2 regions of the Thiogranum longum genome follow, and region 2 is predicted to be linked to the other one. Evidence: predicted binding sites of a transcription regulator. Region 2 holds the regulator's gene; the other holds the start of a gene.
The links. Region 2 encodes FliA, which starts transcription of late flagellar genes. Its sites were predicted from a motif close to GCTAAAGTTNNNNNNNNNNCNGCCGATA; they were not measured.
Positions count from the first base shown of each region.

Region 1 (15,883 bases), 1.4 Mb from region 2:
ACATGGAAAGACATTACGTTTAACTATGAATCCACCGACAGCCCTGACTTTGTCCCTACCGCTACCGGCAGCGTCTAATCGAAAAGGAGAATCACGTTATGATGACCAATCAAGGCAATCGTGTTACCCAGGGACAGTTTTCCTTTTTACCGGACTTGACGGATGAGCAAATCACGTTACAAATCAAATACGCTCTGGACAAGGGGTGGGCGCTGAGTGTTGAATACACCGATGATCCGCATCCACGCAACACTTACTGGGAAATGTTTGGCAACCCGATGTTTGATCTGAAAGATCCCGCCGGGATCATGATGGAAGTCAATGCATGTCGCAAGACATTCCCCAATTACTATATCCGGGTTGGCGCATTTAGCGCAGTGCAGGGTGTAGAGAGTGTCACCATGTCTTACATCGTTAACAGACCCAAGAATGAACCTGGCTTCGGGCTGATTCGCCAGGAAACTGAAGGTCGAACCATGCGCTACACCATTAAACCGTATGTAACGGATAAACCGGAAGCAGAACGCTATTAGCAATGGCTTATTTCAAGCGGCATAAATAAAAACACAAAATGAACGATTACGCTGGCCGGTGAGCTGTTTCACCTGCCAGCGTTTTTTTAATCGGTTTAAACTGGAGCTGTTGGAATGAACGATATAGATGATTCAAATAGCGAGCAGGATAAAATTATTTTACCTGATGATGCGTCTGTTGATCTTAAGGCTGAATTCGAAGCCTCTAATGTAAAAGAAGTACTCGACAAGCTTGATCGTGAGCTCATCGGGCTGAAACCTGTAAAAACACGCATACGTGAAATCGCCGCACTATTACTGGTCGATCGGCTGCGTAAACAGTTTGCGCTGTCATCCGTGACGCCCACGCTGCATATGAATTTTACCGGCAATCCCGGCACAGGGAAGACAACTGTTGCCCTGCGTATGGCAGAAATATTACATCGTCTGGGGTACGTACGGGAAGGTCATCTGGTCTCTGTTACGCGGGATGATTTAGTGGGTCAATACATTGGCCACACTGCGCCAAAGACAAAAGAAGTTATAAAAAAGGCCATGGGTGGCGTGTTGTTTATCGACGAAGCTTATTACCTGTACAAACCCGAAAACGAGCGCGACTATGGCGCCGAGTCGATAGAAATATTACTGCAGGTCATGGAAAATAATCGTGATGATCTGGTCGTAATACTCGCCGGGTACAAGGACCGTATGGACAAGTTTTTCCACAGCAACCCTGGCATGCGCTCGCGTGTTGCACATCACCTGGATTTCCCCGACTACAGTGCTGACGAACTTCTCGCAATAGGCAAGTTGATGCTGGCTGATCAAAACTATCGATTAAGTCCTGATGCTGAAAAAGCATTTTTGGAATATCTCACCTTGCGTATGAATCTGGAGCACTTTGCCAATGCCCGCTCGGTGCGTAATGCCCTGGACCGTGCGCGACTGAGGCAGGCGAATCGACTGTTTAACAGCAATAGAAAAACACTGAATAAAACCGATCTCATTACGATAGAAGCGGAAGATATACTGGCAAGTCGGGTGTTCACCAATGGCACACTCGACGTCACTGATTAGCGTGCCGCTAAAATAACCTGACAGCTACAACTGCCCTATGGATACATCTGATGAACCCGTCCCGTTACATACCAGGCCCAAGAGAATGGAGGCAGCGTGCTTCAACCAGGCACGCCTTGCCTTGCTGCGTCTGGGAAATCCTTTACGGGTGGAATTGACGCGACATCGTGGCCTGGCAGTTATCCTGCATGACGATTACTGGCTCTGTGTAGACAGTAATGCGAGTGATCAGTTGGTTATGGCATGGCGTGAATTTGAAATTCAGGCCCGCACAAACCTGCATGAACCCATATCATGTAACCTGTACTTATATCATTATTGCGCCGGGCTCATTATGGGATCCGCTCTGGATGACTTGCATCAGGCTATCGACATGATGATACGAACGGTAAGGGACAGGCCACGGTTTGCTATCACCTGACAAACGGGAGCGGCCCGGCCCTTATAACCACATCATGAACAAGACAATGGGAGAATCACCGATGGACGTGGAATTCAACGCAGCCGGGTTTCTGAAGAATCCGGACGACTGGAACGAAGACGTCATGCGCTTCATCGCCGAACGGGAAGGCATCGAACTGACTGACGAGATCATCGACTATGTCACGTCTGCGCGACACTACTACCAGGAAAATGCCGTGGTGCCCCCGCTGCGCGAATTCTCCAAGATGCACGGCGGCGACCGCAAGGGCTCCCACCTCAACAAACTGTTCCACGGCGGCCCGATGAAGAAGATCGCCATGCTGGGCGGGCTGCCACAGCCGACGGGCTGCGTGTAATCACGCTCCGCTTCGGCTCTGACCGCGGTCAGCTCGTACTCGACCTCGGCCGGCGACCTGAGATATTGCAGGTGAACAGCAGGCTCCCTTTTAATGTTTATAGGTGCAATTATAACGACAGCATTTCTGCCACAAAATCAGCATCCTTGTCACCACGCCCCGACAGGTTAATCAAAATGTTTTTATCAACCGGCATGTCCTTTGCGATCTTCATGGCGTAGGCAACAGCATGCGCACTCTCAAGTGCCGGGATAATACCCTCGGTGCGTGACAGGGTCATAAAAGCTTCCAGGCATTCTTTATCGTCAATAGTTTCATAACGCACGCGCTTGATATCTTTCAAATAACAATGCTGTGGACCCACACCAGGATAATCGAGTCCAGAGGCAATTGAATAAACAGGCAGCGGGTTTCCGTTATCATCCTGCAGGCTTTAACACTCAAAGCCGTGAATCGCACCCTTGGTACCCCTGGTTAATGTTGCTGCATGATCCGGCGTATTCAGGCCTTTACCTGCCGGCTCAACCCCAATAAGTTCCACTGTCTCATCGTTGATAAATGCGGTAAACAGACCAATCGCATTAGAGCCTCCACCAACGCAGGCCATGGCAATATCCGGTAGTTTCCCATGAGAAGAGATAAATTGCTGACGTGCTTCGACTCCAACAATACTCTGGAAATCACGCACCATTTTTGGGAATGGATGTGGCCCGACAACAGAACCAATCGCATAAAAATAATTGGCCGGGTCTTTAAGATATTCTTCAAAAGCACTATCAACAGCATCTTTCAGGGTGCGCGTACCCCGGTCTACCGGTACCAGCTTACAACCCAGTATTTTCATTTTCGTGACATTGGGGTGCTCTTTTTCAATATCAATCTCACCCATGTGAATTTCACATTCGATATCGACCAGTGCGCAGGCTGTTGCCAGTGCCACACCATGTTGCCCGGCGCCGGTTTCGGCCAGGACTTTTGTTTTACCCATGTGCTTGGCAAGTAATGCTTCGCCCAGGCAGTGGTTGATCTTGTGCGCACCAGTATGGTTAAGGTCTTCACGTTTCAGAAAGATTTGCGCGCCACCCACCTTATCACTGAGCCTCTTTGCATGAAAAATCGGGCTCGGCCTGCCTACATAATTAGCATAGAGTGCGCCTAACTCATTTTTGTAGGCATCGGTATCTCGAATTTCTTCGTAAGCATCATTGATATCATCCATGACAGCTTTTAACTCAGGCGGAATAATCTGCCCGCCATATTCACCAAAATAACCGTTCTCATCTGGCATGGGTAGAAATTCAAGTGACATAGGACACACTCCTTAAAAGAAAGATAACCAGTAAGTCGACAATAGACAGTCTTTGTTTTTGCATTGAATATTAAAGCACGTTTTAAGTGATGTTTGGCTATCCATACAGAGAGGAAAATTACACCATCAAACACCGCTATTCCTATCAGCCAAATTCCGTGTCACTGGACCATGTTTACTCGTTTACATTTATTACTAGCTGGATGTATCGAGTACACATTGCCGACAACCCGCCCACTTTTCTCCACAGTCGGCTCCATTTCTGCCGCACGGCATTCTGCGCTCAATCTCTATGTTATTTCGGGAATCTATCGGTATGACACAACGACTGTGGAGTTTGGTGGCCTGATATTTGCATTGTTTAATTGGCGGCAAAACTGATGACCGTTCGTAAATAACGGGCTTACAAGGCGGAGAAATACCATGGCAACGCAGATGAACGGGAACAAGCTTGCGAAACTGTTCCGGCAAGCGGCAGCAGCTCACCAGGCTCAACAGTATCGTGAAGCGCAAGCGGGGTATCAGAAGATACTCAAATGGGTTCCGGATGATTCGGATGTGCTGCATTTGCTGGGGCAGAGTCTGATTCAGGATGGGCGTCCGGACAGGGCTATACGCTGGCTGAAAAAGGCGGTTGCAACGAATCCGGCCAGTGCCGATGCGTTTTACGACCTTGGCCTGGCTTATCGCAAGTCCGGGCAGAATGCCGAGGCTGTCCAGGCATATCAGCGTGTCCTGAAATTAAAGCCGGACACCCTGAACGCTCATCTCTCGTTGGTCGAAATCAAATTCCCGGGTGAACATTACACCGCTGTATTGAGAGATCTACATCGACACCTGAAACCGGAAACCTATATTGAGATAGGCGTAGAGACTGGTCAATCTATTGCACTGGCAGAACCCCGGACACTTTGTCTCGGCGTTGATCCGGAGCCTGAAATCTCACATGAATTACCACCAAAATGCAGGATATTCCCCCAGACCAGCGACTCATTCTTTGATGAACACAATGTAAGAGAGCTTCTGGGCCAGCGCGCGGTAGACTTTGCCTTTATCGATGGCATGCATGTATTTGAGGCTGCATTGCGTGATTTTATTAACGTTGAGCGACATGCCAGTCCGGGTAGCGTGGTTGCAATTCATGACTGTATACCGCTTGATGCAGTGACTTCCTCGCGCGAACGAACCACTAATTTCTGGAGCGGGGATATCTGGAAGCTCATACTCTGCCTCAAGAAGTATCGGCCGGATGTGAGTCTGGTCAGCGTTGCTACCAAACCGACAGGGCTTGGCCTGGTGACCGGACTGGATCCTGATAACAGCGTATTAAGCGAAAGCTACGAACAGATTGTGGCAGAGTTTGTGCCGCTGGGTTACGACGATATTGCCGCCCATGAAGTTGAATCGCTGAACGTGATCGATAATGATATGCAGCGGGTTATTCGCTGGATAGGTGAAAGCCGATCAATGGCAGCCTGACACCTTACGGCATAATTTCTATCAGCGTCTCGTCGGGATTGAGACTCTCCCCTTTGCAACCAGGCCAGCAAGACCGCGGTTGGATACATTTATGGCGCTGGTTAACAGATAGACATAACTTATGTCAGCCCGGCCTTACCTAGCCCCTCAATCAAATGCCGCCGCTGCACTGGATCCTGCAGCGGAATAATCTGTTCAATGTGTTCCAGTGAAACTTCTTCACTCGTAATCTTCGCGTATAGAAGATATGCACTTCAGGCCACAAGCGGTTCCGATACTTCTTTCAGAACTTCATCCTTGCGCTGCAGTACCGATTTGCACAGCTCGTCATAGTCTGCACCGACAGCTTCAAACAAGGCCTTTAGATTCAGTCCCATAGCATGGAAAGACCGGTTCAGCGTCTGGATGCGTTCCGGTAGGCGGCCGAGGAAAGCCTCGCGTTCAGCGGGGGCCATGTGTGACAGCTCTTGTTTCAGGCGATTCACGCCAAAGGCGATGTGATCAAGCTCGTCCAGCAGCGGAATGCGCAATGATTCTTTCGTGCCGGGATCGGCGAGCGGCACAACCTGTTCGACCGCATCACTGCCCAGCGCTTCGACACACAGGTACATGTCTGTCAGGAAGTCTCGCCAGTCAAGATGCCGGAAATGACCCAGGATAGTTGCTTCCTGCTGTTTTGAAATAATGGGCGCCTGGCGGGAGCCGAACTTTTCCATCCATTCGCGCTGTATGTTTACGTGCCGGGATTCATCACCGACCTGTTTGGCCAGTCCCAGCCTGGCCGCTTCATCCGGTGCGCTTGCGATACGTTCTGCACAGGCTTCCATAATCAGACGGTCAACCTGGGTGTATAGCACCAGTAGCTGACCCATTGCTGCCCGGTAATCGGAATTCTCTTTTCTATGTTGCAGGTTCATAACAATCTCCTCCGTAGGCCAGGAATACCCCAACTTGTCGTGGGGCGTCGAAATTTGCTGCGGCTGATCTGGCGCATCCAGGAATAACGCAGCAGGCGCCACAACGGACCAGATACGCCCAATGACCGCAGGATGCGCTGGCTGATCGGCAGTAACGGTGGCTCCATGCCTGGCAACACCCAGTTACCTGCCTCTCGTGCCTGCTGTTGCAGGTAGGCGGGCAGGAAGTCCGCAATAGCGGGTTCAATATAGAACGCCGGGGTGAGTCCGATGTCGCTGCCAGTCATTTTTCCGGTGGAAATCAACTGCCCGGCCAGTGGTGTACCCGGATAAACGCGTACACCTGTCATGGCAACCACCGCCGTTGGCCGCATTTCTCGCAGGGCGTGACAGGTATTTCGAATACTGGATTCTGTTTCACCGGGACCGCCAAATATAAGTGTGTGGCAAACACGCAGCCCAGCATCAAGACAATATTGGTTGGCACGAACGACGGTAGCGGCATCAAATGATTTACCCAGCCGCTTGAGTTGGTCGTTATCCACGGCATCGGTGCCAAGTTCAATACCCTCGCAACCGGCCTGTGCCATGAGTTGCGCCTGTCGCCTGTCGAGCTTAACGGGCGTGGCGTAACAACTCCATCTGACGTTCAGTTTGCGCCGCAGGATTTCCTCGCAAATGCCTTCGACATGACCGCGCGGGAAGTTCAGGATGGAATCAACAAAGAAGACAGGGTGTGGGCCATACTTGAGTAACAGCTCCTCGATTTCGTCAACGACATCACGGGCGTCACGTACACGGAACCGGTTGCCTTCCAGTAACGGGTAGGTGCAGTAGTTGCATTTAAATATGCAGCCGCGTTTGGTCTGGATGTTGCCAGTGCCGCCACGACGCACGTAACGGGCATAATCAAACAGGTGGCGTGCCGGCCGCAGCCCATCGCCTTGATTTGTATCCGTCTTCACGGGAGTTTGAACGTGTATACCGTTTGCATGGTCGTGCTTTCGAGCCAGGACGCCGGGTACAATACCCGGGTCATGATTACTATCCAGTGCATCGAGTAATGTGACAAAGGCCTGTTCACCTTCACCCTTGATGCCGAAATCTGCATCAAGTACCTGCATATAGGCCTCGGGTAAAATCGAAAAACCAGAACCCCCGAGTACGACCATTGCGGGAGTGATATCACGTATCGCATCAATAACTTCCCGGTGCAGGGCCAGGTAGTCAACCGTCAGCGGGTAGGCGGCATTATCGACATTGCGCAGCGACAAACCAATGACGTCCGGTTTGAAGGTTCGAATCTTCTGTTGCAGCGCATGTATTGGCCGACTGCCGAAGCAGAGGTCCGTAACGGCTACCTGGTAGCCTGCCTGTCGAACTGCCGTCGCGATATAGGCAAGGCCGAGCGGAAAAATCGGGTCCGGGATATGCTCCCTGTTAGCAGATACGAGTAAAACCCTCACTCACTTTTATCCTTGTCTGGCCATTACCTGACAATCAGGGTTCCTTCCATGCCACGAGCGCGATGGCTCTTCATGAAGGGCAGTTTTTTGGCGCAGTAAAACGTGTAGGTCCCCGGTTTTTCAGGGGTAAATTCGACCATAGATGTCGAGCCGGCGCTCACATTGATGTCGATATCCAGTCCGGCTGCCGTATCCTGCAGAGTAAAGTTATGTGGGGTGATGCCATCCTTGTTAATCAAGGTCAGGATAACCGGCTGGCTGGACTGGACTTCAATGCTGTCCGGGTCGAAACGGTAGTCCCCGAGCGTCAGGGTAACTGCCTGAGATGTGCCTTCAGCATGTACCTGGAAAGCCAGGGCCGGAAAAAAGAAAATGCCGATTAGAACAAGTATCGGTACAGCGGACTTGCTGAAGACGTCTCTTCTCATGGCGGCCCTCCGGCAACGCATGGTGAAATAACGGCTTGTCGTCGTTACAACGTTTAAAGTATAGGCAATACTTCAGTCCATGCCTTGTATGAGTCCGACCCGGGGGAAAAGTTTCATGGCCTGTGTGAAACAGGCAGGCCGTTTCACCTGCCTCTTGAGCGGCTTGTTCCTGGCAGGCCCGGTAATGGGCGCGGGAGATAGTATCGATGCGGATGGCTGGAGGTTGGTTGAGACGGTTGCCGAAGGCCAGATTTATCACCGTGAAATCGAGGGCTCGTCCGTTCCCTGGGCAATGCTCGTGACGACCTTCGATACCCCGCCCGAACGTGTGCACGCTGTGGTAGTGGATTACGATCATTTTGCGGAATTTATCCCAAACGTTTTCAAAAGCCGGGTTATGGCACATGAGGGCAGGACACAGTGGGTCTATCATCACCTGCATTTCCCCAAACCAATTACCGATCGCATCTATCTCATCAAAAGTACTGATCGTAAATGCCAGGTACAGCAACCTTGCTACCGGGTCGAATGAGCGCTGGATGATTGCTCGTTTCAGGATATTGATTTCTCGGCAGGAATTCAGCCGAATGCGTTCTCGGGGTTCCGGGAAGTGCGATCCACTGACAATCCGAACACCTGCCGTGGTTGCGTAAGCACAGCATCTTGAATTAAACCGTTGGCGCCCGGCAGCCCGATCGAATTTCTGACTGCCGGTATCTCTGCGAATAGAGCGCCACTGAAAAAACACATTAGTAACGAGATTGAAATCGACCAAATAGTCGATAATCGAAAAGATCGCATGGTCGAAATACGGTGAGAAAAAATAACTATGGCAAGTCCTCCAACTTTTCTATCTCGGCCTTCCGGCTGGCCTTAAACGCAAGGAGTGTGGGAAGTATTAACACCCGTTACCTACCAACGTCCATCGCTATTGAAACACCATTTCGCCCTTTTTTCACCTCGGACACGCTGGAATCCTCCCCAGACCGCTGCGTACGACCCGGTGAATTTGCACAACTATACCGATCACCCGTTTGAGTCTCTGAGCCTGCGTCATCGCCATATTTTACTTGGGCTCTTTTATGATCAGGCTCCTTGACCTGCCCCGATTTTATTCCTGCTGCTTGAGGCTGTCGGCTGCCACCTGCAGACGCGATGCCTGTTCTGTCTGCCCGATTTTCTGCAGCTGTGCGATGTACCGCTGCAGGATATTGGCCAGCGAGGCCTGTTCCTTTTCGCTCAGCTGAGCGGACATCGGTAACGTTTGCTCGAGCAGCCGGGCACCTTCCGGCCATCGCCCCTGCCCCGCCAGAATCAGCACCCTTTCAAGTTGCCGGCCGGCGAATTGCAGGCTGCCCGAACCGGACAACGTCTGTTCCAGTGACAGTGACTGGTCAAGCAGCTCAGCCGCTTCTGCGTACTTTGCCTGCTGCCGCTTGATACCCGCCAGCCTGTACAACCTCTCTGACCTGACCTGCGGGGTAAGAATATCGTTTCCTGGTTCTCCCAGGGCACGTTGGCAGTGTTCTTCGGCAAGTTCCAGTGCGCCTATCCCCAATGCCTTTTCACAGACGCTGGCCTCTGCCTCCAGTTGGCTGGCCGCGTTATCGCAGGCACTGGCAAGGCCTGCCAGCGACATGATGATCAGGATTCTGGTTAACACGTAGCTCTACCACTGGATTGTGTCTAAAGCGCGTAGATTACCCTACCGAACTGCGGATGGCACGGCCTTGAGGGGAAAAAATCAAATAAATTCAATAAACTCGGCATACTCACAAAATCTTGATAATTGTTTCGTATACGTATCAAAAACTACAGACAGGGCTGGAAGAATTCTCTAGATTTGTTCTAAGAATCAATCTAACTAGCCGATTCCAGACCAGATTGAACGGGGAACGCGATTTACGGGTGGAAAACAGCAGCAGTGTCCTTGCCGCCCCGGGTACCCCCCGACAGCAGGTTGTCACGACAATTTAACAAGTCCGGTTTAAGGACTTCCATCGATCGGAGGAACACAAAATGACACGCACATCCACTTCTATCGCTGTATTGCTGGGACTTGCAGCGTCACCCTTTAGCGCATTTGCCGCTACCGAAAAACAGTGTCCACCCGGACTCGAGGCGGACTCGCCGACGGTCCCTTTATCCCTGGAACAGACGGACATCAACAGCGGCGCGCTCAGTTTCGACGAGATCAACGATCACGGCGAACTGTTGTTTGTCACCAAGTTCAACACCTGTGACGGCCGCGGCCGTCCCGAGACCACCGGCGGTGGTGCCAAACGTGCTATTCCGACATTTGACGATGAAGGTAGAGCCGTGGGCGCTAACATTGTTGCTAAAACCCGTTCTTCCGCGCCTGACTCTGATGCCTGTGCTGGCTGTCATGCTCAGCCGGAGCCAGGTGGTGCCGGTGACTTCGTAGCCAACGTGTTCGTGCTCGCACAGACACTGGATCCACTCACTCAGGATATCGATGCAACACACGCCAATGACCGAAATACGCTTGCCATGCACGGTTCCGGCCCGATCGAAATGCTGGCCCGTGAAATGACGGTGGAACTGCAAGCCGCGGCTGCCGGTCTGCCTGACGGCGTCCACACCATCAGCTCCAAGGGCGTTGATTTCCAGATCGAGATCTCCGGCGGTGCCGTGGTCGCCACCGATGGCGGTATTGACCACGATCTGATTATCAAGCCCTTCCACCAGGCCGGCAAGGTCATCTCGCTGCGTGAATTCTCCACCAACGCCATGAACCACCACCACGGCATGCAGGCCGAAGAGCGCTTCGATCTGAACCCGGCCAAGGGCTTCGATCCGGACTACGATAACGACGGTTACGAGCGCGAGCTGACCATCGGTGACCAGACTGCGATCTCGATCTGGCAGGCCCAACTGTCCACGCCGGTGCAGGTGAAGCCCAGGGGCAAGGCAGCACGTAAGCAGGTCAGGAAGGGTGAGAAAATCTTCGACGACGTCGGTTGCACATCCTGTCACGTACCGGAAATGGCATTGAGCAGTCGTGACTTTGTCGAACCCAACCCGTTCAACCCGCCGGGCACCTGTGCAGGCGCGGCTGACGGTTGCCCCGATTATTCCTTCGACATGACCAAAGACGGTGACAAGCCACGCCTGAAGAAGGGCCGCAACGGCACGGCCATTATCCGTGCCTATACCGACATGAAACGTCACAACCTGTGTGACGATCCAGGTCCGGGCGCCATCCGCTGGTTCTGCAACGAGGAACTCGCGCAAGGACGTCCGGATGACGCCTTCGAAGGCAAGCCGGGCACCGAGTACTTCCTGACCCGCAAGCTGTGGGACGTCGGTAATACCGATCCCTATGGTCACCGCGGTGACGTTACTACAATCACTGAGGCTATTCTGCTTCACGGTGGCGAAGGTCGTGCCTCGCGCGATGCCTTCGAGGCAAGCTCTGTTGACGATCAGAAAGCCGTTGTGGCATTCCTGAAGACCCTGCAGATCGTACCTCAGGGTGATGATGACGAAGACGACGACTAGCAATAAGCTTATAATAGTATGAGGATCCTGCAGGAGTGACCAGTTGGTCGCTCCTGCAGGTAATCATTGTTCAGAAAAAGGCTGAGAATCAACATAGTCGGGAGATACCACCCGCACCCGGCATAGTTGCTTGCCATGGTGTACCTGATAGACTACTTTCAGTCCTTGCCCGGCGGGAACTTCGTTGTGCTCAAGCGTGTGCTCGTGCACCGAGCCACCACCCTGATTCCCGAAAAAATACAAGAATGATGGGGGAGTTGGATTTATGCGTTTTAATCGAGGAAGGCGATCGTTCCTCCTGGGGACCGCGGCCACGTTTGTTGCCGATTTTGTGCTGCTGGTGCCTGGCTTGCTTTCAGGCAGATCCGTTCGCGCTGCCGGACAGCCCGTCAGCGCCGATTCAACCGTCATCACGGTTGATTCCACAGTTATCGATGTTTCTCAGGGTGCCGCGTCCGGGGCATTGGCACTGGTGACCGGGACCACGTTCAACACATCTGGTACACCGGAACAAGGGGTGCGGGTCAGGGCCCTGGATCCGGCTACACGTAACGAATTCGCCAGGGTGTTCAGTGACGCCAACGGCCAGTACAGCCTCAACCTGGATCCGGGAATTTATGAAATCCGGGCCAACAAATCCGGCTGGGGCGCGATCAGCATTGCAGTAACCGCTGGCGCAGGGGCGACGCACATCGTGGATTTCGGCAACGGTGCACCACCGCCCCCACCCCAGGAGGGAACGGGACTGGTGACCGGGACCACGTTCAATGCATCAGGCACACCGGAACAAGGGGTGCGGGTCAGGGCCCTGGATCCGGCTACACGTAACGAATTCGCCCGGGTGTTCAGTGACGCCAACGGCCAGTACAGCCTCGACCTGGATCCGGGAATTTATGAAATTCGGGCCAATAAATCCGGTTGGGGCGCTACCAGCCTCGGAGTAACTGTCGTCGCCGGAGCGACGCACACCGTGGATTTTGGCAGTGGTACAGCGCCGCCGCCCCCACCCCCGCAGGAAACGGCGCTGTTAACCGGAACCACATTCAACGCATCCGGGGCACTGGAAGAGGCAGTACGGGTCAGGGCCCTGGACCCGGCTACGCGAGACGAATTCGCCAGAGTATTCAGTGATGCCAACGGCCAGTACAGCCTCGACCTGGACCCGGGCACTTATACCATCCGGGCGAACAAACCCGGTTGGGGCGCTATCAGCATGGCAGTAACTGTCGTCGCCGGAGAGATACGGATACTTGATATCAGTCCGTAAGTTGTGCCGTACTGGCGACCCGAGCCATGGCATCCGCCCGCCGGGTTTGGCCGCGGGCACTACCGGCCAGGCTTCCATTCACGGGCCCGGTACACTCAATCGAGTGGCCAGTCCCACGATCAGGCTGGAATAGTCCTGTCGAACCCGACACGTATCAATCCAGCACCCAGTCCGGTCGCGGAAAATGGCAGGTGTAGCCATTGGGCACGCGCTGCAGGTAGTCCTGGTGTTCCGGCTCAGCCTCCCAGAAATCGCCCGCCGGGCTGACTTTGGTCACCACCGCTCCCGGCCAGCGGCCCGATGCATTCACATCCTCGATGGTTTTCAGGGCAGTCTGCCGTTGTTCCTCGCTGGTGTAGAAAATCTCCGAACGGTACGATGCCCCGCGGTCGTTGCCCTGGCGATCCGGCGTGGCGGGGTTGTGAATCTGGAAAAAGAACGCCAGCAGTTTGCGATAATGGGTGACTTCGTTGTCGAACGCGATCTCGATTGCCTCGGCATGGCTGCCGTGATTGCGGTAGGTCGCATGGGCTACATCGCCGCCGCTGTAACCGACGCGCGTGCGCACCACGCCCGGCTGTTTGCGGATCAAATCCTGCATTCCCCAGAAACAGCCGCCTGCCAGAAGTGCCTTTTCAATCGCCATGATTTTCTCCCGTGACCAGCGGAATATATTCCGCGTAGCCCTGCGTCGCCATTTCGTCCAGTGGCACAAAACGCAAGGATGCCGAATTGATACAATAGCGCAGCCCGCCGCGTTCCGAAGGCCCATCGGGAAAGACATGCCCCAGATGACTGTCGCCATGGGTCGAACGCACTTCGATACGAATCATGTTGTGACTTGAGTCGCGCACCTCGTTGATGAAATCATCCGACACCGGCTTGCTGAAGCTGGGCCAGCCACAACCCGCATCGAACTTGTCCGCCGAGGTAAACAGCGGTTCACCGGACACGACATCGACGTAAAGGCCCGGCGCTCCGTTGTGCAGATACTCGCCGCTGCCTGGCCGTTCGGTGGCGCTTTCCTGGGTCACACGAAACTGCTCGGCATTGAGTCTGGCAATGGCTTCCGGGTCTTTTTTATATCGTTGTGCCATGTCCTCACCTGCTAATGTTCGGATTGATGCAGAAACTCCAGAAAAGTACGCGCAATGATTGACTCATGAATGGGCGCATGGAACAAGAAAATAATGATCGCGCCAACATCCACTGTAATGAATATTTGACCACTACCACTACCTAAACCTGCTCCGCCTGGAGGCGGGGAGGATGGGGTAGTGGTGGCCGCCGTCAAATCGGTCATCGCTATTTCTATTTGATTATTGTCCGTACCATCCATCCCTACCTGAAATTTCAGCGTGCTGCCGCTGGACAGCAGGCGCGTACCATTGAACTCAGTGTTCTGCACGATGCGGGAGATTTCCTGAGTAAGCTGGTTGACCTCAGACTGGAGGCCGCTGCGATCCTCCACCGTGTCGTTGGCGGCCTGTACGGCAATTTCACGTATCCGCTGCAGGCTGTCGCTTATCTGTGCCAGGGAATCCTTCTGCCGTTTGCGCAAGGGAAATACCATCGCTGGCATTGCGGATTGCCTGGTTCATGCCGCGGATATCGGCGGTCATGCGTTCAACGCTGAACAAACCAGCCGCATCGTCCCTGGCGCTGTTGATTCGCAGGCCCGAAGACAGCCTCTGGAGAGAGACTTTGACTGACTGTTGAGCACTGGATAAATCGCGTTGCGCAGACAACGAGGCACCATTGGTATTGATAACCAAGGCCATGCTTGTTCTCCGATTCTTGTTTTAATTTAAATTCGCAACACCTGAGTTGCTGCATTTTTATACGCATAGTGGATGTGCCATCGCAGGATGGTACTCACCACTTCAGGGACATCTAACGGCTTGATTGGTGGCAGCTTTAGGGTGTTTGCGAAAACATGCTGAAGTGCGTCGAATATGGAGCCAATTTAGGTGGATATTTTCATCTTGCAGTGGCCCAGATGAGATATGGCCGTATCATGTGCCTGTTGAATACGTTAGTGCTGCAGCTACGGATCAATACTCAGTACCGTTCCTGGCTCAGTTTTCAGTGCAACTCAACATAAATCATTTGTGTAGACGGCCTACCCCCACTCTATTATCAATAAGCCTTTTTTAACTTTTATTTTCAATGATTTATTTTCCTGCTAAATGATAATGCCATGAAAAATACCATCCTCAGAAAATCCTTCTAATTGACACAAAAATCGCTGAATCACACAGAGAATCATTTCCCCTCCGAGCTAAATCCATCCGGCCCGACAACGGTCAACGCGTAACGTGTTGTTCTGCCACCACCCGGTAACGGCATGATAATCCCCTTGACAACCAGATCAGAAAGATCACGGCTGGCCGTTCGGTTGGGGCATTTGGTGATTGCTTCATATTTTTTTGTCGTTATTCCGCCTTCAAAACCCTTACGGCCTTCAGCGAACACCCGCGACACCATCCTGGCCTGCCGGTCATTCAACTGATTACCATAGACTTCATAAAAACGTGTCTTGGTCAGTACAAAGTTTACTTCTTCCCTGGCAATGTCCTGTGCCTTGATTATTGTGTCTGCGAAATAATCCAGCCAAACGTTAACATCCAGGCTTCCACGGCTCACTTTCTCAAGTTGCAAGTAATAGGTTTTTTTGTCTGCCTCTATCGCCGTAGCAAGACAGGCCGTGGTCGGATAGCCAAGAGATTGCGAAAGCGCATGGTCAGCAATCGCCCTGCCGACTCGACCATTACCATCATCGAAGGGGTGAATCACTTCAAACCAAAGGTGTGCAATTCCTGATCTGGCAATCCCAGACATCTCCTTATCCCTATTCGAAGGGCAAGTCTGACTGTACCAGTCGAGGAATCTCGCCATTTCATCAGGCACCCGAGTCGCTGGCGGGGCCTCATAGTAAACCTTTTCCCGTCCGTACGGACCACTCACAATTTGCATTGGAGAAGGATCGTTGCGGTATGCGCCTCTTAAAACAGGCGTGTATCGCTGTTCCGGGACAGCCATGGATTGCCACTTCCCCAGCAGGTCATGCGTCAGGGGTGTCTGCCAGTTCTTGCGTACATCCACCAGCAACGAAGCAGCCCCCGCT
Region 1 covers NZ_SMFX01000001.1:726,611-742,493, reverse strand. Annotated here, with positions in the region: gene DFR30_RS03675 (ribulose-bisphosphate carboxylase large subunit) at 1-78, shown strand, start outside; gene DFR30_RS03670 (ribulose bisphosphate carboxylase small subunit) at 99-533, shown strand; gene cbbX (CbbX protein) at 648-1,589, shown strand; gene DFR30_RS03655 (TusE/DsrC/DsvC family sulfur relay protein) at 2,072-2,368, shown strand; partial or broken gene trpB (tryptophan synthase subunit beta) at 2,478-3,656, opposite strand; gene DFR30_RS03645 (tetratricopeptide repeat protein) at 4,101-5,156, shown strand; gene DFR30_RS03640 (hypothetical protein) at 5,411-6,073, opposite strand; gene DFR30_RS03635 (lipid biosynthesis B12-binding/radical SAM protein) at 6,070-7,539, opposite strand; gene DFR30_RS03630 (cupredoxin domain-containing protein) at 7,563-7,967, opposite strand; gene DFR30_RS03625 (SRPBCC family protein) at 8,083-8,499, shown strand; gene DFR30_RS03620 (hypothetical protein) at 9,079-9,630, opposite strand; gene DFR30_RS03615 (di-heme oxidoredictase family protein) at 9,987-11,489, shown strand; gene DFR30_RS03610 (carboxypeptidase-like regulatory domain-containing protein) at 11,755-12,756, shown strand; gene msrA (peptide-methionine (S)-S-oxide reductase MsrA) at 12,911-13,402, opposite strand; gene msrB (peptide-methionine (R)-S-oxide reductase MsrB) at 13,392-13,853, opposite strand; gene DFR30_RS14750 (flagellin N-terminal helical domain-containing protein) at 13,865-14,338, opposite strand; gene DFR30_RS14745 (flagellin N-terminal helical domain-containing protein) at 14,256-14,537, opposite strand; gene DFR30_RS03590 (Fic family protein) at 15,022-15,883, opposite strand, start outside.
Region 1: the regulator FliA is predicted to act here: its motif matches at 14,651-14,678, upstream of DFR30_RS14745 (flagellin N-terminal helical domain-containing protein).

Region 2 (13,806 bases):
TAATATCATGAGCCTGGGGCTTGATTTTGAGCGTGAAAAGGCATTCGACCATTGGGCCATGCTGGAAGTCCTCCAGGAAGGTATTTACCAGGGTATTTCATTGTTGTTGCCATTTATGCTGGTTATGGTGATCACGTCAATCGCAGCTCCAGCGGCTCTGGGCGGATGGAATTTCAGCACCAAGGCGCTTGAATTCAAGTTCGACAAACTCAACCCGTTGTCGGGTCTGAAACGAATTTTCGCCGTGCGCGGGCTGGTTGAACTGGTCAAGGCGCTGGCCAAATTTATCCTGATCGGCAGCGTGGGCGCATGGTTGCTGATGGGGTACTTCCCGGAACTGATGGGCCTGGGCCGTGAATCGGTAGAACATGCATTGGCACATACCGGGCAGATCCTTTCCCATTCATTTATCGTACTCAGTGCATCGCTGCTGGTGATCGCAGGTATCGATGTACCGTTCCAGCTATGGGAACACTCCAGAAATCTCAAGATGACCCGCCAGGAACTCAAGGACGAGAACAAGAATACAGAAGGCAAGCCCGAGGTAAAATCTCGCATACGCAGTATGCAGCGTGAGATTGCACAGCGCCGCATGATGTCGGAAGTTCCCAAAGCGGATGTCATCATCACCAACCCGACGCACTACGCTATTGCCTTGCGCTATGACGCAAAAACCATGGCCGCGCCACTTGTTGTGGCCAAAGGTGTTGAGCTGGTGGCCAGCCAGATCCGAACCGTGGCTGTGGCCAACAAGGTGCCGTTGTTCGAGGCGCCTCCGCTGGCTCGAGCGCTTTATTACAGTACTGAAATTGACCAGGAAGTCCCCGCCGGCCTGTATCTCGCCGTCGCACAGATTCTTGCCTACGTTTTCCAGTTAAAGGCCAGTGTACACGGTGCACCCGTACCCGACCGTCCCGGCGACATTCCGGTACCGGAGGATTACTTCCAGGGGCCCGGGCATGAAAAGCCTGCAGACGGTGATGAACAGCATCCCGACTCAACAACACAAGGTGATTAAGCATGGCAACTGAAGCAGCCACTCTCAACTTACGGGATATTGGACGCAATGGACTCGGTGCGCCGATTTTGCTGGTCATGATGCTGGCAATGGTGATTGTACCGCTGCCACCGATTGCGCTGGACATGTTCTTCACCTTCAACATCACACTTTCGCTGGCCATCCTGATGGTAACGGTTTATGCCTTGCGCCCCCTGGACTTCGGTGTATTTCCGACAGTACTGCTGGTGACCACGCTGCTGAGGCTGGCGCTTAACGTGGCCTCGACCCGCGTGGTTCTGCTTAATGGCCATACCGGTACCGGCGCGGCCGGCAAGGTTATCGAGTCGTTTGGTGACTTTGTGGTTGGCGGTAACTATGCCGTCGGCCTGGTCGTATTCTCGATCCTGGTGATTATTAACTTTGTGGTGGTCACCAAGGGTGCCGGGCGTGTCTCGGAAGTCAGCGCCAGATTCACGCTCGATGCCATGCCAGGCAAACAGATGGCCATTGATGCCGACCTCAATGCCGGCCTGATCACCCAGGACGATGCGCGTAGCCGGCGTGAGGATGTCACGCGTGAGGCAGACTTTTACGGTGCAATGGATGGCGCATCCAAGTTTGTACGCGGTGATGCTATTGCAGGCATCCTGATCCTGTTCATAAATATCATCGGCGGGCTGGCTATCGGTACATTGCAGTTTGATATGCCGGTTGCAGATGCACTGCGCAATTACACACTGCTGACTATCGGTGACGGTCTGGTCGCACAGATTCCGTCACTGGTTCTGTCCTCGGCAACTGCAATCATCGTGACCCGGGTTTCGAGTGAAACAAAAATGTCCGACCAGGTTATGAGTCAGTTGTTCGGTAACCCGATGGTACTGGCAGTGGTGGGGGGCATCATGGGCTTTATGGGTCTTATTCCGGGGATGCCAAACTTTGCCTTCCTGACGCTTGGTGTAGCAGCCGGTGCGGGCGCTTATTATACCTGGAAGCGTCAGCAGCAGGAACTGCTGCCCGCCGTGCAGGAGCCCGTTGAACAGGAAATACCGACGGAAGCTCGCGACCTTAGCTGGGAGGATGTTGGCCCTGTTGACATCATCGGTCTTGAAGTGGGTTACCGGTTGATCCCGCTGGTTGATCGTTCCCAGGGCGGGCAGATGATGGATCGCATCAAGGGCGTTCGCAAGAAACTGTCACAGGAACTGGGTTTCCTGGTTCAGCCTGTACACATCCGTGACAACCTTGAGCTGGCACCAAATGCTTACCGCATTCTGTTGATGGGTGTGCCGGTTGGTGAAGCGGAGATCTACCCGGATCATGAACTGGCGATCAACCCGGGCCGTGTGTTTGGTACCTTGCAGGGTATAGAGACCCGCGACCCGGCATTTGGTCTCGAGGCCGTCTGGATTTCTCCCGCTGAACGCGACAATGCAACAACACTGGGCTACACCGTGGTCGACGCCAGTACTGTGGTGGCCACGCACCTCAGTGAGTTGTTGCAGAGCCACGCCCACGAACTGATTGGTCACGAGGAAGTGCAGCAGTTGCTCGACGTCCTCGCGAAAAATGCACCCAAGCTGGTCGAAGACCTGGTACCTAAAACCCTGTCGATCGGTATTGTACTTAAGGTACTGCAGAATCTTCTGGAAGAGCGTATTCCCGTCAAGGATATGCGCACCATTGCGGAAACATTGGCCGAAGCTGGCGCCAGAAGTCAAGATCCCGGCGCTTTGACGGCGGCTGTGCGTGTTTCACTTGGCCGATCAATCGTCCAGCATATCAATGGGATGGGGCCTGAGATTGAAGTCATTACGCTGGATCCATCTCTGGAACAGATATTGCAATCCTCAATTCAGGCCATCTCGGAAGGCGGCGCCGGAATTGAACCCGGCCTGGCCGAAAGGATGCACCAGTCACTGGCGGAAAGTGCGCAGCGGCAGGAGGCAGCGGGCAAGCCTGCCATCCTGCTGGTGACACCGGCAATACGGGCCTGGTTGGCACGACTGGTCAGACACAGTATCCCGATGCTGAACGTGCTGGCCTACAACGAGATACCGGACAACAAACAGATAAAGGTTGTTGCCAATATCGGAACCGATGCACCGAGTCTCGGTGTTCAGGCGGGGTAAAACGGCAGCATGAAGAAGGATACCAGGTACGTGAACACAGACCGCTTGGCGACACACATTGACGAGGTGCAGGTATGAAGGTGAAGCGATTTTTTGCACCGGACATGCGCCAGGCTATCCGCCTGGTACGTGAAGAGCAGGGACCTGATGCAGTCATTCTTTCCAATCGCCAGGTAGACGGTGGTATCGAAATCATTGCCTCGGTCGACTACGACGAGGCATGGTTGGAGCGTGAAACCACCGGCTCCACGCAACCTGAGGAATCATCGGCGCAGGATAATGTTGCAGAACCTGCAGAAGTACACAGGGCAACCGAAACCTACACACGAAATGCCCAACCTGAAGCACAAGAAACAGCCTTGCCATCACCATCTGTCGACTGGTCACAGGACCCTTCCATTGTCGCCATGCGTGACGAGATTCGTCAGCTCCGTGGTTTGCTGGAAGATCAGCTGGCACACCTGGCGTGGGGCGATATGAAGCGTCGCGAGCCCTTGCATGCCGATGTCATACGGCGTCTCAGCAGCATGGAAATCAACAGCCGGCTGGTCGAGCGGATTTCTGCCCCTGCCGTACATGCGCGGGACGAAGCACACGCCTGGAAACTGGCCATGGCGGAACTGGCGGCCAATGTGCCGGTTGCAGGAGAAGATTTTCTTGATCAGGGCGGTATTGTCGCACTGGTCGGTTCGACCGGGGTCGGTAAAACAACCAGCATCGCCAAACTGGCGGCGCGCTATGTACTCCGTCACGGCCAGCGCCATGTGGCGTTGGTAACCACCGACAGCTATCGTATCGGCGCACACGAGCAACTGATGACCTACGGACGCCTGCTGGGCATACCGGTTCAGGTTGCATCCGATCATAACGAACTGCGCTCCACACTCAACAGCCTGTCAGACAAGCGCCTGGTGCTGATCGACACGGCAGGGATGAGCCAGCGCGATGTGCGCCTGACAGAACAGTTCGCCACACTGGCTGACACCGGTCTGCCAATCCGTACCCTGCTGGTTCTTTCCGCGACGGTTCATCCGTCGGTAATGGAAGAAACCATTCGCGCCTTTTCCGGTGTACCGCTGGACGGTGCAATTCTTACCAAACTTGACGAGGCTGCCAGTCTTGGCGGTGTGCTTTCTGCAGTCATCGAACAGCAGATCCCGTTGCGTTTTGTCGCCAATGGCCAGCGTGTTCCGGAAGATATTCAGGTTGCCCGTGTCAGTGAACTGATACAGCAGGCGACAGATCTTGCATCTGAACGTGGACTTCCTGCGGAATCGATGATGGCAGAAACTTTTGGAGGGTGCCGGGCAAATGTTCATGTCTGAAATGCGAGTTGATCAGGCAGCCGGGCTACGACGTATGGCACAACCGAATCCAGTAAGAGTAATTGCAGTGACCAGTGGCAAGGGTGGCGTGGGAAAGACCAATGTTTCGGTCAACCTGGCTGTCGCACTGGCCGACACCGGCAAGCAGGTCATGGTGCTCGACGCCGACCTCAGCCTTGCCAATATCGATGTATTGCTGGGATTGCATCCGGACAAGAATCTTTCTCATGTCATCGATGGCGAACGCTCGCTTGAAGAAGTCATTATTACCGGTCCATCGGGAATCATGGTGGTTCCGGCATCGTCCGGCGTGAAACGTCTGGCAGAGCTTTCTGTCATGGAAAATGCCGGCCTGATCAGGGCCTTCAGTGAGTTGACCCATGATGTCGACACACTGATTATCGATACCGCTGCAGGAATCAATGAAAGTGTGACCAGTTTCAGTCGTGCCGCCCAGGAGGTAGTAGTGGTGGTGTGCGACGAACCCGCATCAATAACAGACGCCTATGCGCTCATCAAGGTGTTGAATGTCGAATACGGCATTCAGCGTTTCCGGGTGCTTGCAAATCAGGCCCACAGTGCCCAGGAGGGAAGGGAATTGTTTAACAAGATATCACGGGTTACCGATCGTTACCTCGATGTAACGCTGGAGTTTATGGGGGTTGTTCCCCACGACGACTATCTGAAGAAGGCAGTGCGCAAGCAGCGCGCAGTCGTGCAGGCTTATCCGCGCAGCCGTTCTTCGATGGCTTTCAAGAACCTCGCACAGAAAACCGATAAATGGCCTGTGCCGAGTGCGGCTGGTGGACATCTTGAGTTTTTTGTGGAACGTCTTATTCAGTCGCACAACGGACACATGGAGATGCCGGTATGAATGGAGCTGCTATGTACGTCACTACCCCCGATCCTGACAGTGATGACCTGGTCACCAAGCATGCTGCCCTGGTCAAACGTATTGCCTACCACCTGATGAGTCGTTTGCCGCCCAGCGTGCAGGCAGATGACCTGATACAGGCAGGGATGATTGGTTTGCTCGAGGCATCGAGAAATTATGATGCCACACAGGGCGCCAGTTTTGAGACATATGCCGGTATTCGAATTCGCGGATCAATGCTGGATGAAATCCGTCGTACTGACTGGACACCGCGTTCGGTACACCGCAAGGCAAGACAGGTCGCCGAGGCGGTTCGCGAGATCGAAAACCAGGAAGGTCGTGATGCAAGGGATGTCGAGGTTGCCGAGAAACTGGGCATCGAACTGAAAGACTATCACCGCATCCTCCAGGATGCGACAGGCTGCAGGGTTTTCAGTATCGATGATGCGGGTATCAATGGCGAGGAATCACCACAGCAGGCATCGGGTGAGCCTCGTAATGAGCCACTCGACTGCCTGCATAATTCCGACTTCAAGGCTGCACTGGCCCATTCAATTTCGGGCTTGCCGGAGCGGGAACGCCTGGTTATGGCCATGTACTACGACGAAGAACTCAACTTGCGGGAGATTGGCGAAGTGCTCGGTGTCAGTGAATCCCGCGTTTGCCAGATACATGGCCAGGCACTGATCCGTTTGAGAGCAAGAATGGGAGAATGGACGGGCAAGTGATGGTCAGGATATACCGGCACATGCCGAAACAGCACATGGTTAACAGCGCAAGACGGGAGAAGACCCTTGGACAATGACATGAAAATTCTCATCGTGGACGATTTTTCCACGATGCGGCGCATCATTAAAAACCTGTTGCGCGACCTTGGGTTCAACAATACGCAGGAAGCCGATGACGGAAATACTGCATTGCCAATGTTGCAGAACGGGAATTTCGATTTCCTGGTTACTGACTGGAATATGCCGGGAATGTCAGGAATCGATCTGCTGAAGGCGGTGCGATCAGACGAAAAGCTGGCGCCGTTGCCGGTGCTTATGGTGACGGCTGAATCCAAGCGCGAGCAGATTATCGAGGCTGCACAGGCCGGGGTAAACGGTTACGTGGTCAAACCGTTTACCGCTGTAACACTTAAAGAGAAAATCGACAAGATCTTTGAACGTCTCGAAGCAACGGCAGGGTGATTGTATGGAGGCCGTGATCGAAGTCGAAACTGAATCCCTGCTTGACAATGCCCGTGCACTGGTTGCCGAGCTGGAATCCGGTAACGAAGCTGGTGCGGAGAAACTGATCGAGCAACTGGGACGTATGCGGGAGCAGAGCCTGTTCCAGGAGCTTGGCAAGATGACTCGCCAGCTACACGAATCCATTAACAGTTTTGTGCTGGATGACCGTATGCAGTCTCTGGCCAGGTCAGATATTCCTGACGCCAAGGCTCGCCTGAACCACGTTATAGAAATGACCGAGAGCTCTGCTAACCGTACCCTGGGGGCTGTAGAAAGCACCTTGCCGGTGTCAGAAGCTCTCAAGTCACGTGCCAACGCATTGCATGAAAAATGGGACCGTTTTCGTAACAAGGAAATGGATGTTGACGAGTTCCGGGCCATGAGCAGGGAAATCGATGAGTTCCTTACAATTACAACAGAGAGTACTGAAACCATTCATAGCGGCTTGTCCGACATTATGATGGCGCAGGACTTCCAGGATCTCACCGGTCAGATACTCAGCAGGGTAATCACATTGGTCCAGGAGGTCGAGGATAATCTGGTGGATCTTGTCAGGCTGTCAGGTGGCATCGAGCATGTTGAAAAGACAGAAGGGAAACCTGCCGTCAATACCGGTGAGGCTGATGACATGATGCAAGGTGTTGGTCCTGCGGTACCTGGTGTGGAGGCCGATGGTGAATCTGTATCCGGCCAGGATGAAGTCGATGATTTATTGTCCAGCCTGGGCTTTTGAGGGAACAACATAATGAGTCTTGATACCGATGATGAGATTCTGCAGGACTTTCTGGTCGAAGCGGGCGAGATACTTGAACGGCTCAACGAGGAACTGGTTGAACTGGAGCAGAGTCCGGACGATATGGAGATGCTCAATGGCGTATTTCGCAGCTTCCATACGATTAAAGGCGGTGCCAGTTTCCTGAGTCTGGATGGACTGGTGGACGTGTGTCACCGTGCTGAAGATGTATTTAACATCCTGCGCAATGGTGAACGCTCAGTCGATGGCGACCTGATGGATACTGTCCTCCAGGTACTGGACGTGGTTAACAATATGTTTGCCGAGGTGCAGGGTGGCGAGATGCCGACCCCGGCAGAAGCCTCATTATTGAATGCGCTGGAAAAACTTGCAGTGCCGGAAGCTACCGCACCGCCGGAGCCGGATGTATCGTCAGCACCTGATTCGGGGGCTACAGGAGTGTCCACTGAAATTCAGGGTGATGAGGTTGATAGCGATTTTGAGGCCATGCTGGACCAGGCCGGGAGCGCAATACCCACCGGGCAGAAAGCCTCTGTTGTTGGTGGTGATGATATTACAGAAGATGAATTCGAGGCGTTACTGGACCAGTTACATGGTGATGGCAAGGGGCCAGTGGCACACAATAATACAGATAATGAGATAGTGGCTGCACCTGCAAGTGGAAAGAGTACGCCTGCAGCCAGTGACGATATCACAGAAGATGAATTCGATGCGCTGCTGGACCAGTTGCACGGTGAAGGAAAGGGTCCGGCAATGGCCGCCGAAAAAGCGGACGTAAGTGAGCCGTCAACGAAGACAGAGCCGGAACCTCAAGTCACGGAAAAGAAAGCGGCACCGGAAAAGACCAAAGCCAAACCCGCTGTTGCGTCAGCCAGCAAGACGGAAACATCTGTACGTGTAGATACCAGTCGTCTCGACGAGATTATGAATATGGTCGGTGAGCTGGTATTGGCGAGAAACCGTCTGTCCAACCTCAAGGAATCGCTTGCCAATGAAGATGTTTCCATGGCAATTGCGAACCTGGACGTTGTTACAGCGGATTTGCAGAATGCTGTCATGAAGACACGTATGCAGCCAATCAAGAAAGTATTTGGCCGTTTCCCGCGCGTGGTCCGTGATCTTGCCCGCAGCCTCGACAAGGAAGTGAATCTCGAAATGCAGGGCGAAGAGACAGACCTGGACAAGAACCTGGTCGAGGCCCTGGCAGACCCTCTGGTCCACCTGGTGCGCAATGCTGTTGATCATGGTATTGAAACACCGGATGAACGGGAAGCAAAAGGCAAGCCCCGGCAGGGGACAGTTGTACTTGCTGCAGAGCAGGAAGGCGATCATATCCTGTTGTCCATAGACGATGATGGAAAAGGTATGGATGCGGATGTGTTGCGACGCAAGGCTGTCGAGAAGGGCATGATGGATGCTGATTCGGCTGCCCGACTGGATGACAGAGAGTGCTTTAACCTTATCTTTGCGGCAGGTTTCTCAACCAAGGATCAAATTTCTGATGTGTCCGGGCGCGGAGTGGGTATGGATGTTGTCAAGACCCGTATAGGACAGCTCAATGGTAGCGTAGAGGTCGATTCCGAGCCTGGTAAGGGAAGCCGTTTGACTATACGCGTGCCATTGACGCTGGCGATCATGCCGACTCTGATGGTCAAGCTCGGTGAGCAGCCGTTTGCTTTACCGCTTGGCAGCGTAAGTGAAATATTCGATCTCGATACGGAACGCACCAATATTGTGGATGGTCAACTGGTTGTGATGGTACGGGACAAGGCGCTGCCGCTTTTCTATTTACGTGACTGGCTGGTTACCGGCAGTGGTGTATCACAGGAAGATACTGTTAATCACGTAGTGGTCGTTCATGTCGGCAGCCGCAAGGTTGGTTTTGTTGTCGAACAATTGGTCGGTCAGGAAGAGGTGGTTATCAAACCCCTGGGTGCATTCTTGCAGGGTCTTGCCGGGTTTGCCGGTGCAACAATTACCGGTGATGGTCGCATCGCGTTGATACTCGATGTGCCCAGCTTGATGAAAGCGTATTCAAGCCACATGTAGAAAGGAATGAGGTGTGAACTGCTATTTCCGGGAATGCAGACCAGTTTTGCCTCAGGTTGTTTCTATCAATAACAGATATGTGCCGATCGGTGCAGGATTCAAGGGACGGAGTCCATGGTAACGCGTGTATTGGTTGTCGATGATTCGGGTTTTTTTCGCCGGCGCATCGTTGAAATACTGGAAGCAGATCCCGGGCTGAAAGTTATCGGCACGGCAGCCAATGGCCAGGAGGCCATTGATCAGGTTGCTGTGTTGAAACCCGACGTCATCACGATGGATATCGAAATGCCTGTCATGGATGGCATTACTGCTGTTCGTCATATCATGCAATCAAACCCCTTACCCATTCTGATGTTTTCTTCACTGACGCACGATGGTGCGCGAGCCACGCTTGATGCACTTGAGGCGGGCGCGGTGGATTTCCTGCCCAAGCGTTTTGAGGATATCGCCAAGGACAGGGAAGAGGCCAGGATGCTCCTGTGCAGGCGTATTCGTGATGTTGTTAAACCGGCTTCGGGCAGCATAAGAGCACGGCCGGCAAAGCGTATTACTTCTGCCCTGCCCGTTACGCGGGTGCGGGCACCCGTCGCTAAAAAAAGAGACGACTACCGGATTGTAGCCATTGCCAGCTCAACCGGTGGCCCTGTGGCGCTTGCCCAGGTGTTGAGCCGGTTGCCGGCCAGTTTCAATCTGCCGCTTGTTGTGGTCCAGCATATGCCCGCAAGTTTTACGCCGGCATTTGCTGCACGGCTTGACCAGCAGTGTGCCATCAAGGTCAAGGAAGCTGAAGATGGCGACATCGTTCGTGGGGGCCAGGTACTGCTTGCTCCAGGGGGGCGGCAAATGACATTGAAACAACAGGCGGGTGAAGTCCGCGTCGTTATTTCGGACGGTGATGCGTCACTGCATTACAAACCCTGCGCAGATGTGACATTCGATTCTGTAGCTTCCGTATTCGGCGGAAGGGTGCTTGCAGTCGTACTGACCGGCATGGGTGCAGATGGTCGTGAGGGTGTGCGTACTCTCAAGGCGCAGGGTTCTACTGTCTGGAGTCAGGATGAAGAAACCAGTGTCATCTATGGTATGCCGATGGCAGTTGCAGAGGCCGGGCTGAGTGACCAGGTGATGGCATTACGTGATATCGGCCCCGGTATTGCACAGGCAACAGGGGCCTGACGTATGGATATCCTGACGATCACCGGTATCCTGCTTGCGTTGTTCGCCATACTGGGTGGCAATGTGCTGGAAGGCGGGCATATGTCTTCACTGGTGCAGCTGACAGCATTCGTCATTGTTGCCGGCGGCACGCTGGGTGCGGTTATGGTGCAGACACCGATACGTACCTTTGTGCGTGCTATGAAAATATCTTCGTGGGTGGTATTCCCGGTGAAACTGCAGCCGGAAGAGGCTGCGGAAAAAATTGTCAACTGGAGCAATATTGCACGCCGCGAAGGTCTGCTGGGTCTGGAGGCAATCGCTGAGGAAGAACCGGACGAGTTTGCCCGCAAGGGATTGCAGTTGCTGGTCGATGGCAGTGAGCCGGAAGTTATCCGTTCGATTCTTGAAGTGGAAATCGACAGTAAGGAACACCAGGATACGCAGGCAGCAAAAGTTTTCGATGGACTGGGCGGCTATAGTCCGACTATCGGCATCATCGGGGCCGTCATGGGTCTGATACATGTGATGAACAACCTGGCAGACCCCTCCAAGCTGGGAAGCGGGATCGCGACAGCTTTTGTTGCCACCATTTACGGAGTCGGATTCGCCAACCTGCTTTTTCTTCCCATGGCGAACAAACTGAAGAGCCAGGTCCATGCCCAGAGCCAGTTCCGGGAGATGATAGTAGAGGGTGTGATATCGATTGCTGAAGGGGAGAATCCGCGCAATATTGAAACCAAATTACAGGGGTACTATCTGTAGCGGCTTGTTGACACAAGACAGGATCTGCTGCGATTACCGCGGGACAAGAAATATGGCAAGAAGAAAACGCGTAGAGGAACATGAAAACCACGATCGATGGCTGGTTTCCTATGCGGATTTTATTACCCTGTTGTTTGCTTTCTTCGTCGTTATGTATTCAATTTCGTCGGTAAACGAGGGCAAGTACCGTGTGCTGTCAGATTCCATGGTGGCTGCGTTCGCTGATCCGACACGCAGTATGGAGCCTGTTCAGATTGGCGACCTGATGCGTTCACCTATTCAGTCCGAGAACCCCCTCAACCGTAATAAACCCGTCATCGAGCTGTTCAGGCTTCCTCTGCCTGAACGGGATATTCGTGAAAGACTCGACAAGAAGCTAAAGGAAGAACGGGAAAAGGCTGCGCATGAAGCCGAGGAAAAAGCTGCCCGGCAGGAAAAAGAAATTGATGCGGCTTCTGAAGCACTGGCAGATTCCATTGAACAGGCTATGTCCGAACTGATGGACAACGGGTTGATTGATGTACGCCGTGACAAACGCTGGATCGAAGTCGAGATCAAGTCGAGCATTCTTTTTGGCTCAGGTAGTGCGGAACTGGCAGCCGGTGCACAACCTGTATTGCGCAAGTTGGCAGAGAAGCTGGCTCCTTTGAACAATACAATACACGTTGAAGGTTTCACCGATAATGTACCTATCGATAACTTCGAGTTCCGTTCCAATTGGGAGCTGTCGGCGGCAAGGGCTGCGAGTGTGGTGCATCTGTTTACCCGTCTTGGTGTCAGCCCGGAACGGATGGCAGCGATTGGTTATGGTGAATATCGCCCAATAGCCAGTAATGATACGCCGGAAGGCCGTTCACGAAACCGGCGTGTCGTACTGGTGATAATGTCCGGCGCGGATCCGCGCGTCAGTCAGAGTGTAGAGCATCTGCAGACAGAGCGGGATGCAACCCGCCCGGTCACTGCAACAGGTGCCGGACCATGATCATCTGGACGGTATCCAACCAGAAAGGCGGGGTCGGAAAAACCACGACGGCGGTAAGCGTTGGTAGTTTGCTGGCAAAGCAGGGCAAGCGTGTACTACTGATAGACCTGGATCCTCAGGGCTCTCTGAGTGCCTATTTCAGGTTTGACCCGGATAGTGTCGAGTACAGCGTATACACCCTGTTTAATGCAAAGGCTGCCGGAGAGCCACTGACGGCACTGGATAGACTGCTATACCCGACCGGTGTCGAAGGTTTGACTTTAATGCCTGCATCCACTGCCATGGCTACTCTGGACCGCCAGCTCGGCGCACGTGACGGTATGGGGCTGGTGATTGCCGATACACTCAGGCGCCTGTCTGACCGGTTCGACTACGTTCTCATGGATTGCCCGCCCATGCTGGGTATCCTGATGGTGAATGCACTGGCTGCCTGCCAGCAGCTTCTGATTCCGGTGCAAACCGAGTTCCTGGCACTGAAAGGGCTGGAGCGTATGTTACATACCTTGCAAATGATCAGTCGCGCACGTGGCGGGAATCTGGCCTATACCATCATTCCAACCTTCTTTGATCGCCGCACGCGTGCCTCGATGGATGCACTGCGTGCCATGCGCGACCAGCACGGTGAGTACCTGTGGTCGCGCGTTATTCCCGTTGATACCCAGTTCCGTGAGGCCAGTCGGGCCGGTGTGCCTATTGACCTCCACAGCCCGTCGGCACGTGGTACGGAAGCCTATGCTTCACTGGTACGCTGGTTACAGGAACCGGATATACCCATGGCGCAGGCAGCGTCACAATGAAGGCCACGACCAAACAGGACAGTCTGCTGGAACAGCAACTGGCACTGGGCAGTTACCTGGATGCGTTGCTGACAGGTGTGCCGACGCCGCTTGTGCAGGTTACAGAAATCCAGCGAAAGGCAGAGGAGCAGGCGCCGGTTGAGGTGCAGCCTGTCCAGCCTGAGCAGGTGACTGTCTCACTTGCAGACACGGTTCCAGAGTGGGCTGAAACACGTTTCCAGGCGTTGTTGTTTGAAGTGGCAGGCCTGACGCTGGCGGTGCCACTGGCAAAACTCAAGGGTGTCGTGCAGAACATGCATGGGCTGACAGAAATACCGGGGTATTCGTCACTTTTCCCCGCTGTTATGCCTTACCAGGGCGTGCAGTCGACGGTTGTTGATACGGCCCGCTTTGTGTTGCCCCCTGACCGGGCTGCGCAACTCGATGATGATATCAGCGAGCGGGCAGCACAGCTGGTTGTGGTAGACGGGGGGCGCTGGTCACTGGCTTGCTCAAGAATCGGCGATGTCATTGATCTTGAAGCCGGACAAGTGAAATGGCGCACTGCCGCTGGCAAGCGTCGCTGGCTGGCAGGTAGCGTTATAGAACAGATGTGCGCCTTGCTGGATATCGACGAGCTGGCACGGCAACTCGCCGAGGCAATGGCATGATTACTGCATTTCTACCTGCATGAGCGTGATGGCGACCGGTTTTTGACGGGCCTTCACGATGATGAAAAACTGGAGCGAGGTCGGACATGTC
Region 2 covers NZ_SMFX01000001.1:2,096,887-2,110,692, reverse strand. Annotated here, with positions in the region: gene flhB (flagellar biosynthesis protein FlhB) at 1-1,018, shown strand, start outside; gene flhA (flagellar biosynthesis protein FlhA) at 1,021-3,132, shown strand; gene flhF (flagellar biosynthesis GTPase FlhF) at 3,207-4,457, shown strand; gene DFR30_RS10395 (MinD/ParA family protein) at 4,444-5,331, shown strand; gene DFR30_RS10390 (RNA polymerase sigma factor FliA) at 5,328-6,059, shown strand; gene cheY (chemotaxis response regulator CheY) at 6,138-6,521, shown strand; gene DFR30_RS10380 (protein phosphatase CheZ) at 6,526-7,296, shown strand; gene DFR30_RS10375 (chemotaxis protein CheA) at 7,309-9,366, shown strand; gene DFR30_RS10370 (protein-glutamate methylesterase/protein-glutamine glutaminase) at 9,481-10,542, shown strand; gene DFR30_RS10365 (flagellar motor protein) at 10,546-11,286, shown strand; gene motD (flagellar motor protein MotD) at 11,339-12,268, shown strand; gene DFR30_RS10355 (ParA family protein) at 12,265-13,065, shown strand; gene DFR30_RS10350 (chemotaxis protein CheW) at 13,062-13,715, shown strand; gene DFR30_RS10345 (chemotaxis protein CheW) at 13,802-13,806, shown strand, end outside.